DNA from 2 places in the Synechococcus sp. H60.1 genome. Region 1 is predicted to be linked to the other one. Evidence: predicted binding sites of a transcription regulator. Region 1 holds the regulator's gene; the other holds the start of a gene.
The links. The regulator NtcA, encoded in region 1, controls nitrogen genes in cyanobacteria. The targets are predictions, from matches to a motif close to GTANCNNNNGNTAC.
Positions count from the first base shown of each region.

Region 2: a site for NtcA is predicted at 4,757-4,770, ahead of NW852_RS08490 (P-II family nitrogen regulator). Genes of this name have one in related genera too.

Region 1 covers NZ_JANSJA010000264.1:7-3,832, forward strand. The annotation lists partial or broken gene NW852_RS12335 (M61 family metallopeptidase) at 1-1,712, opposite strand, end outside; gene ntcA (global nitrogen regulator NtcA) at 1,952-2,626, shown strand; gene leuB (3-isopropylmalate dehydrogenase) at 2,752-3,826, opposite strand, start outside.
Region 2 covers NZ_JANSJA010000165.1:25,461-31,719, forward strand. The annotation lists partial or broken gene cobM (precorrin-4 C(11)-methyltransferase) at 1-400, opposite strand, end outside; gene NW852_RS08475 (MATE family efflux transporter) at 571-1,995, shown strand; gene ispD (2-C-methyl-D-erythritol 4-phosphate cytidylyltransferase) at 1,992-2,699, opposite strand; gene NW852_RS08485 (ammonium transporter) at 2,823-4,229, opposite strand; gene NW852_RS08490 (P-II family nitrogen regulator) at 4,359-4,697, opposite strand; gene NW852_RS08495 (IctB family putative bicarbonate transporter) at 4,879-6,259, opposite strand, start outside.

The sequences.
Region 1 (3,826 bases):
ACATCCGGGCGGGGTGGATCCAAGGGGATCCAGAAGTGTTTCAACTGATCGCCTTGGAAGACGCTCAGGCAGATCACCTGGTGGGGCTGGTAGGCCGCCAAGCGCTCCGGCAAGGTGGTGGCGCTCACCCGAAAGCCGTCTAGGGCTACGAGCTCGTCGCCAGCCCAGATGCCTGCTTTTTGGGCCGGGGATCCCATCTCGACGGCGCTGATGCGGTTGCCTTCCCCATTGAAGTGGAGACCCAGGTAGGGGGAAGGGTTGGGGCGGCTGAAGTGGGCTTTGAGGGTGAGGCCAAAAGGGTGGAGGTAAGCGTTGTAGTCCAGCTCTTCTGTACCTTCCACGTAGGCAGCGAAAAAGTGGCCAAGATTGGCGCCGGCTACCCGCTCAAAGGCCTCCCGCAGGTCTTGGTGGGTGTAGCCTTTCTCAAACCGGCCAAAGCGCTGCCACAAATCCTGCATGGCCGTGTCCAGGGATCCCTGGCCCCCCGAAAGGTGGCGAATGTGCAGATCCAGCAGCCAGCAGACCAAAGCGCCCTTGAGGTAATAAGAAACCTGGCTGTTGAGGCTATTTTCGTGGGGACGGTAGAGTTTGATCCAAGCGTCGAAACTGGATTCCTGCAGCGATTGCACGGCCCGACCCGGAGTGCGCTGCAGCCGGCCAATTTGCTCGGCCAGGATCTGCAAAAAATCTTTGGCGCTGAGGATCCCTGCCCGCAGCAAGATGACATTTTCGTAGTAGCTGGTTGCCCCCTCGCAAAACCAGAGGCAGTCCACGTAATTTTCTTGGTTGTAGTTAATTTTCTCCAAAGCCAGAGGGCGCAGCCGCTTGACGTTCCAAGCATGGAAAAGCTCGTGGGCCAGCAGAGCCAAAAAGCGGCGATAGGACTGGGGCTGATGCAGCTCCAGCCCAGAATAATTAAGGGTGGTGCTGTACTTGTGCTCTAGGCCGCCAAATCCCCCTGGCGACAAATGCACAATAAACCAGTAGCGGTCGTAGGGCAACCCGCCAAAAAACGCTGCAGTGGCCCGGACAATTTTCTCGGCATCGGCCACCGCTTGCTCCAAATCCAGGGTGCCTGCTCCCCAGACCACGAAGTAATGCGGGATCCCTTCCACTGCAAACGACCGCAACTGGTGCAGGCCCACCTCCACCGGACTATCCACCAGCTCGTCGTAGTCTGCCGCCACAAAAGACTGGCCGGAAGCAGGATCCTCAGAAGAAGAAATCAAAGGTCGCAAACTGGTGGCGATGCGCCAATCTGGCTTGGGAGGGATCACCGTCAAGGTGTAGGGTTCCCGCTCGCGACCGGGCACATAGAAAAAGAGCGCCGCCCCGTTGAAGTAGGCGTGGGTGAGATCCAAATGGTTGGTGCGCACCGTCAGCTCATAGGCATAGACCCGATAGCGAACCTTCACAGCCGAACAGCGGGGCGGCTCGATCTCCCAAGTGTTCTTATCTACCTTCCGCCAGGCCAAAGGGATCCCTTGCTCCGTTGCCGCCTGAAACTCTTGCACATGGCGGGCATATTCCCGCACCAGGTAGGATCCCGGCGTCCACACCGGCAGCCGCAGTTGCAGAGGCGCTTCTGGATCCACCTCTTGGATCTGTAGTTCCACCTCCAGCAGATGATTGGCCGGCTCCGGCATCCGTACTGTGAAGTGCTGACGGCTCGGTTGAGAAGGTGTGGCCACAGCCGCCTCCGGGATCCCCATAAAACCCCTCCAATCGATTACGGCCCCCGCCCCTGGTCCTGGATTCGCTGCTGGACAAGAGACGAGACTTTAAAAATGTAGCTCCTGCTACAAAGGTATCCGGGCAGAACCTTTTAGCTTAGGATAATCTTGCCCCTGGGGTAATTTTCCAGTCAACGGGAATACGGTGCGCCCCAAATCCTCCGATCTGATTTATAGGTTGATCTTAGGTATAAACTGGCTTTAAAAGGTTGACGAATATGGTGGTGGCCATCGCGGAAAAATCTCTGATTGCAGCCTTCAAACAGTTAGGAGGGCCTCACCATCCTCCGGTTATCGAAACGTTTGAACGCGGTAAGACCATCTTCTTCCCTGGAGATCCGGCGGAGCGGGTTTACTTTTTGGTGAAAGGAGCTGTCAAGCTCTCGCGGGTCTACGAAATGGGGGAAGAAATTACCGTTGCTCTCCTGCGGGAAAACAGCATTTTTGGGGTGCTCTCCTTCATCACGGGGCAGCGCTCCGACCGCTTCTATCACGCGGTGGCCTTTACCCGCGTCGAGCTACTCTCTCTGCCCATCGAACAGGTGGAAAAATCGCTGCGGGAGAACGCTGAGCTGGCCATGCTGCTGCTCAAGAGCTTGGCTTCTCGCATCCTGCAGACAGAGATGATGATTGAAACACTGGCTCACCGCGACATGGGATCCCGCCTGGTCAGCTTTCTACTGATCCTCTGCCGCGACTTCGGGGTGCCCGGCCCCAATGGAGTCACCATCGATCTCAAGCTCTCTCACCAGGCCATTGCGGAAGCGATTGGCTCAACCCGTGTCACCATCACGCGTCTGTTGGGGGAGCTGCGCAAGAAGAACTACATTTCCATCCACAAGAAAAAGATCACCGTCCACGACCCGATGCAGCTTGGCCATCGCTTTGCCTAAGGGAAGAAGCTGGCCCGCGGACGTTTCCAAGAATTTCCAATAAAGAGTAATAGCAGTGCCACCGTTCGTCGGGACAATCCCTCCCTCTGGGAGAGGGGTAGCCGCGCCAGCAAGGGAACCCCCACTCAACCGCCGGCGGCTGAGGGCGATCCTTGGGGGGAGGCTTGCTGCTGGGCCAGAGCAGCCAAGATCTTTTCTCCCATCTCGCGGCAGCCTACGAGGGTCATCCCCTCCGAGTAGATGTCGGCAGTGCGGTAGCCCTGGGCCAAAACTGCCTCGACAGCCTGCTCAATGCGGTCGGCAGCTTGGGGCTGATCCAAAGAGTAGCGTAGCAGCATTGCCCCAGAGAGCACCTGGGCAAGAGGGTTGGCCTTGTCTTGTCCGGCAATATCGGGGGCTGACCCGTGTACTGGTTCGTATACCCCAGGGCCAGAGGATCCCAAAGAGGCAGAGGGCAACATGCCGATGGATCCAGTCAGCATCGCTGCCTCATCGGAAAGAATATCCCCGAAGAGGTTCTCCGTGAGAATGACGTCAAACTGCTTCGGCCAGCGCACCAACTGCATGGCAGCGTTATCGACGTACAGGTGGGAAAGCTCCACGTCGGGGTACTCAGCCGCAATGGCGGTAACCCGCTCCCGCCACAGTTGCGACACTTCCAGGACATTGGCCTTATCCACTGAGCAGAGCTTGCGCCGTCGCTTGCGAGCCAGCTCAAAGGCCACGCGGGCAATGCGATCCACCTCGGCCTCGCTGTAGGCCATGGTGTTTACACCCCGCCGGGATCCCGTGGCATCTGTGAAGATCCCTTTGGGTTGGCCGAAGTAGATGCCGCCGGTGAGCTCGCGCACCACCACCAGGTCGATCCCGGCGATCACCTCTGGCTTGAGGGAAGAGGCCTCCACCAGTTGCGGAAAGATCTTCACCGGGCGCAAGTTGGCAAATAATCCCAAGCCAGCCCGCAAGCCCAACAAAGCCCGCTCAGGACGCTTCTCCCGCGGCAGGGTGTCGTACTTAAAGTCGCCAACCGCCGCCAAGTAAACAGCATCGCTCTCCTGGGCCATTTTCAAGGTCTCTGGGGGCAAGGGATCCCCAGTGGCTTCGTAGGCTGCTCCACCAATGAGGCCCTCCTGCCACTGGAGGGAAAACCCCATCTGAGCGGCCACTGCATCCAAAACCGCCCGCCCCACCTGCATGATT
Region 2 (6,259 bases), on a different contig from region 1:
CCGTTAGCTCCACTTGCAAACGGGCGGCTGCCAGTTGAAAGGCGCTCACCCCCGGCACGATCTCAAAGGGGATCCCAGCCTCCGCCAGCCGAATCAGCAACTCGTGCAGAGCACCGTAAAGAGACGGATCCCCATCCTGCAGCCGCACCACCCGCAGCCCTGCCTTGACCCGCTCCACCATCTGAGGCAGCAGCGTTTCCAAGGTGAAAGCGCGTGTATCGATGGCCTCCACCCCAGGGCGACAATGGGTCAGCAGCCCCTCCGGCACCAAAGAACCTGTGTAGAATACTACATCTGCTTCCGCGAGTACTCTCTGGCCCCGCAGGGTAATCAGCTCAGGATCCCCGGGGCCGGCGCCGACAATGTGGACAGGCCAGTAGGATGAAGTCTGCTCGCTCATCCGCTCTCCTCTCGCCCCAGCAGCCAGCATCCTAACAGCAGCTAATCTCCCAAAGGTGGGAAGGGATCCCTCCCTCGCTCCAGTCCGTATTATCTCTGTAGTATAATAGCATACAGACAGCTCAGTCGAGAGGTTGCCTGTTGTTGCGCAGCACAGAGGAGGGAAAGGGTGTGAGGGGCATTGCGCAACGGCTAGATGCCCGAGGGATCCCACGGGTGGATCATGGGGTTGTGCTGAGGTTGGCGATGCCCTTGGTGCTCAGCGCTGGCATCCAGGCGCTGATGGGCATAACCGACACTTGGTTTATTGGTCAAATCTCCAGCCAAGCCTTGGCCGGGATGAACGCCGCCTGGCTGCCCACCCAGGTGGCCTTGACCCCCTTCCTGAGTCTGGGGCGAGCAGTGCAAACCTTGGTGGCGCAAACCTACGCCAGCGGAGATCCAAAGGGGGCCTCTCGCTATGCTTGGTCGGGAGTGGGGCTGGGGTTGGGCCTATTTCCCCTGTGCGGTCTCTTGTCGCTGTTGGGAGGCTTGCTGTATGGAGGGCTGCCCCTGCCGCCGGGGGTGGCGGAGCAAGCAGCGGCCTATTGGCAAATTCGCGTTTGGGGAGGCTCTGCCCTCTTGGGCACCTTTGCCTTGTCGGGTTTTTTTAACGGCATTGGCCGCACCTGGATCACTCTCTGGGTGAGTGGCTGGAGCGTGTTGCTCAACAGCATCCTCAATACCCTATTCATTTTCGGCTTGGACTGGGGGATCGCTGGAGCCGCCTGGGGCACAATCCTGTCGGAATATGGGGAGCTGACCCTCTACCTGCTGGTGTTTCTCTCAGCTTGGATCCACCGCGACTACGCTACGCGGCAAACCTGGCGCACGGGCTGGAAACCGTTGCGGCCATTGCTGAGATTGGGCCTGCCGATTGGGATCTACGCTTTGGCGGATATGAGCTCCTTCACGGTGTTTCAGTTGATGCTAGGCCAGTTGGGGGCTGTGGAGGGGGCAACGGCCCACCTGTGTCTGATGTTGTCTCGCTTTGCCTATTTGCCAGCCATCGGCCTGGAACAATCAGCCACGGTGCTAGTGGGCCAGGCTGTTGGCGCCGGTCAGCCAGCTTGGGCAATGCGCCTGGGAAATGCCGTGATGGGCTGGACGCTCGGCTACATGGCTGTGATCGGCGGCGGGCTGGCGCTTTTTGGGCAAGCCCTGCTCGGCCTATTCGTTACAGGGAAAGACGCCAACGCCGCAGCAATTCTGCATCTGGGGGGGAGGCTGCTGCGGATCATCGGAGTCTCGTTTCTCTTCGATGGCATCAACTTCTCTGCAGTGGGATGCCTGCGCGGCGCGGGAGATGTGCGGGCACCCATGGCGATCATGCTCGGGATGAGCTGGCTCTTTTTCTTGCCTTTGGCGCAAATACTGATCTTTCCCCAAAGCTGGATCCCTTTTCTGCCGGGGTTGGGATGGGGGGCTGTGGGGGGCTGGTTGGCCATGCTGATCTATGTCGCCGGCTTGGCCAGCCTGTTGCTCAGCCGCTGGCGCAGTCGGGTGTGGCAGAAGGCGGCTCTGCGGCAGGGCCACCGCCATAGTGAGTTGGGCTAGCGCGCCGGATCGAGGCGCTGCTGTAGAATTTGCTTGGCCAGCACCAGATCCCAGGGGGTGGTTAACTTCAGATTAGACTCCTCCCCTTCCACGATGTAAACTGGCCAACCCAGCTTCTCGAATAGGGCTGCGTCATCGGTTACCTGCCACCCCTGGGCCAGTGCCTCCCGATGGGCTTGCCACAACAGCGACAGGCGAAAGCCCTGGGGCGTTTGGGCTGCCCACAGCCGGCTACGCTCCGGTGTCGATTCGATTTGGATCCCCTTGGGGCCGCTTGCGGTTACTTTAATCGTGTCTTTGACAGGGATCGCGGCAATCAAGCCGTCCACTTGCTCCAAGGCGGCGCTGCAGCGATCGAACAACTCAGAGGTGGCCAGGCAGCGGGCCCCATCGTGAATCAACACCCGTTCCACCGTTCCCAGCCCATAGAGATACTCCACCCCCCTGTAAACCGACTCCTGCCGCGTCACCCCTCCTTGCAGAAGCTGCACCGGCGTGGACAGCTCGATGGACGCCAGGATCTGCTCCATGGCCGGCCAGTCGCCGGGTTGGGAGAGAATGCCAATCCACTCGATGGAATGCGCCCGATCTGCCGCCCGCAACGTCCAAGCCAGGACAGGCTGACCCAAAAGTGGCAACAACAGCTTGTTGACCGCCGCCCCCATTCGCTTGCCGCTGCCAGCCGCCGGGATCAACAGGTGCATGGGATCCAAAAGTGCATCCAACCGCATCCCAGTTTACAGCCAGGGAGGGCCAGGCTTGGCCCTCCTCATCGTTGACAGTGGCGATTGGTGCCGCTGGATCCCCTTCAGAGCCGGGGTGCCGCCTCAAGGTTGGTCCAACTCGGCAGAAGCAATCACAAAATCCGGGTAGGCCACGTTACCATGCTCGCCCACATCCAAGCCGGCCAGCTCCTCTTCAGCACTGGTGCGCAGGCCAACGGTTGCCTTGAGGATCAAAAACAGGATCAAGCAGGTGATGAAAGGCCAGAAGAAATAGGCTAGAGCGCCCACAACTTGTACCCCAAATTGCGCCCAGGTCACCCCTGAGTTGGCGTGGGCAAACCAAGGGATCCCTGCTGCCAACACCCCCCAAATACCACAGGTGCCGTGTACCGAAACGGCGCCCACCGGGTCGTCAATCTTCAGCACCGTATCCAGAATCACCGCCGAGATGACCACCAGGATCCCGGCCACCGAACCGATGATCAAAGCTCCCAGAGGGTGGACAGTGTTGCAAGGAGCAGTGATCCCTACCAAGCCGGCCAGCACCCCGTTGGCGGCAAAGGTCATATCCGGCTTGCCAAAATGCACCCAGCAGGTGATCATCGCCCCAATGGCCCCTGCCGAAGCGGCTAGCAGCGTGTTCATGGCAATCCAGCCGATATCGGGGCTGGCGGCTGTGGTCGAGCCGGCGTTGAACCCAATCCAACCCAAGGTGAGGATAAACACCCCCAACATCCCCAGAGGCAGGTTGTGGCCGGGAATCGCCCGTGGCTCTCCGTTGGGGCCGTACTTGCCGATGCGAGGGCCAAGCACCATGGCCCCGGCTAAGGCGGAAGCGCCCCCCACCAAATGCACTACGCCCGAACCGGCAAAGTCGATGAAGCCCAGATCTTCCAGCCAGCCGCTGGTGCCACCGTTGTAGTCGCCAAACAGCCCATTCCAAGCCCAGCCCCCCGAGATGGGGTAGATCAGCCCAGAGATGACGACAGAGTAGATGAGGTAGGCCACGAACTTGGTGCGCTCCGCCATGGCCCCGGAAACAATGGTGGCAGCGGTGGCGGCAAACACCATCTGGAAGACGAAGAATGTAAAAGGCCAGTCCCCTGCTTCGTGGGCTTGCTGCCAACTGAAAGCAAACCAGCTCCTGCCAAAGAAGCCAGTATTTTCTCCAAACATCAGGCCAAACCCGATGAACCAAAAGGCGCAACAGCCCATGCAAAAGTCCATCAGGTTTTTCATCATAATGTTGGCGGCATTCTTGGCGCGGGTAAAGCCCGTCTCCACCATGGCGAACCCCGCCTGCATGAAGAACACCAAGGCTGCCCCCACCAGCGTCCAGACAATGTCAGCATGTTTCTGTACGACTTCCGCGTCCTGAGCGAAGGCGCTCTCCTGACCCAACAGGAAAACCAGCGAAATCGTCAGAGCAGCAGTTAGGCCCCCCTGAGCTGGTTGCCAAAGCCACTGCAGTGCTTGGCCTTTGAGTCTTTGGATCATCCTTGTAGACATGCTTTTCGACTCACCTAAAGTGACGGTACTTTTACAACGCATTAACTGGGGCAAAGATCCCTCATTTGCCCACTGCAAGCCAGCCTGGGACTCGGATCGAGCTACCCAGGCTCCAAGACCTTCCCTGCTTTACAGGGCGTCTTGGTTGAGTTCGCCGGTACGGATGCGAATGGTTTTCTCGACAGGGCTGATGAAAATCTTGCCGTCCCCGATTTCGCCGGTGCGAGCCGCCGCGATCAGCTTCTCCACAACCGTGTCCACCAGGTCGTCTTCGACCACGATCTCCACCTTCAGCTTTTGCAGGAACTCTACCGTGTACTCGGATCCCCGATAGCGCTCGGTTTGTCCTTTTTGCCGACCAAAACCCCGCACTTCGCTCACTGTCATGCCGACAATTCCGGCATTGACCAGGGCAATTTTCACCTCATCCAGCTTGAAGGGCCGAATTATAGCCTCGATCTTTTTCATTGGCCTCCCATATCCCCAACAATCCCGCTAATTTCTAACACTACTAAAACCTGCAAATTGTAAATCTAGATACATTTTCGTTCTTCTACTGAGAATGCTTACCACTCTAGATTTGCTCTCGTCAAGACCAGAAGGCTAGGCCTGGGCTACTTTAGCTTTTTAAGAAGTTCGCGCTGGCATCTCACGAGCTTAGTCTTTCACCGGCCGTTGAGGATCGAGGAGAATCCAGACTGGCTGTGACGAGGGCCACTGCCAGCCACCACAGCATCTGCACCTGGGGACGGTACCAGATGGTGTCCACCAGGCCGTGGGCCATCATGCCGGTGCAGGCTGCTAAACCTGCCGCCACCCACAGGCCCTGGGGATCCCGGGAGCTGAGCAAAGTGTTCCAGCCTCTCCAGCCGTGATCCCAGAGCACCAGGAGGAACCAAGCAAAAGCCAGGAATCCGACTAAGCCCGTCTCCAAGGTAATCTGGAGCGGCACCGAGTAGGCTGCAAGGGCGCTGAAGTTGCCCCGCTGGTAGAGGGGATAGACGCGGTTGAAGGCGACATTGCCAGGGCCGATCCCCAAGATGGGAAAGTCGCGGATCATCTCCAGCACCGCCGCCCAGACGTTGAGGCGAAAGTTGTTGCTGGTATCTAGCCGTCCCCAAAGGAGGCTCTGAGCCCGTAGCCGCAAGGGGCGTACCGTCAAGATGGCAAGCAGCAGCGCGGCTGCGCCCCCTCCCAAGAGAGCCGGCACCGTCCAGCGCTGCCAACGGGCCGGCAGGCGGGGGGCGTACCATTGGGCCAGCAGCAGGGCCATCATCCCCAGCGCTGCCAGCCCCCCAATCCAGGCACCGCGGCTGTAGGTCAGCCCCAGACAGATAAGGTTGACGGCGGTTGTAAACCCCACCAGGAGCTTGATCCCCCAACCCGGCCAGAGGCAGATGGCAGCCAGCCCCAGCGGGAGGAGGGGAACCAGGTAGCCTCCATACAGGTTAGGGTTGCGCAGATAGCTGTACACCCGTGTCAGGCCCGCCAAGCCCGATTCTGGATCTACCCAGGTGGCCAGTTCGGCCGCCCCGTAAAAGTACTGCCGCAGGCCGTAGATCCCCATCCCCAGGCTGACCAAGAGCAGGGATCCAACAATCCCATCTCGGAATTGGGGTTGGCGCAGCAGACGATGCAAAAGCAGATAGCCGGCTAAGTAGAGCGTCAGCTTCAGCCAGCCATCCCGCGCCGCATAGGGAACCGGCGAGAGGAGCGTTGCCAGGGTAGCAATTCCCCAGAAAAGGCCCAGGGGCAGATGGACAGGTAGCCCAGTCGGGGTTTCCACCAGCCAGCTCAAGACCACAAGCGCCGCCATGGCCAGTAGGATTAGGCCGAGGATGCCGGTGGAGCTTTGGGAGGAAAAGACCCAGTAGAGCAACACCAGACCCAAGCCAATCCCGTCCAAGCCTTGGACGAGCAAGCTGCCTTGGCCCCAGTTTTTCAGGGATCCCGACAGGCGGCCCAAAAGGCTGCCCTGCCACCAGGAATCGATAGGAAAACCCCGCAGCAGCAGAGCTTGCCACAGTTGC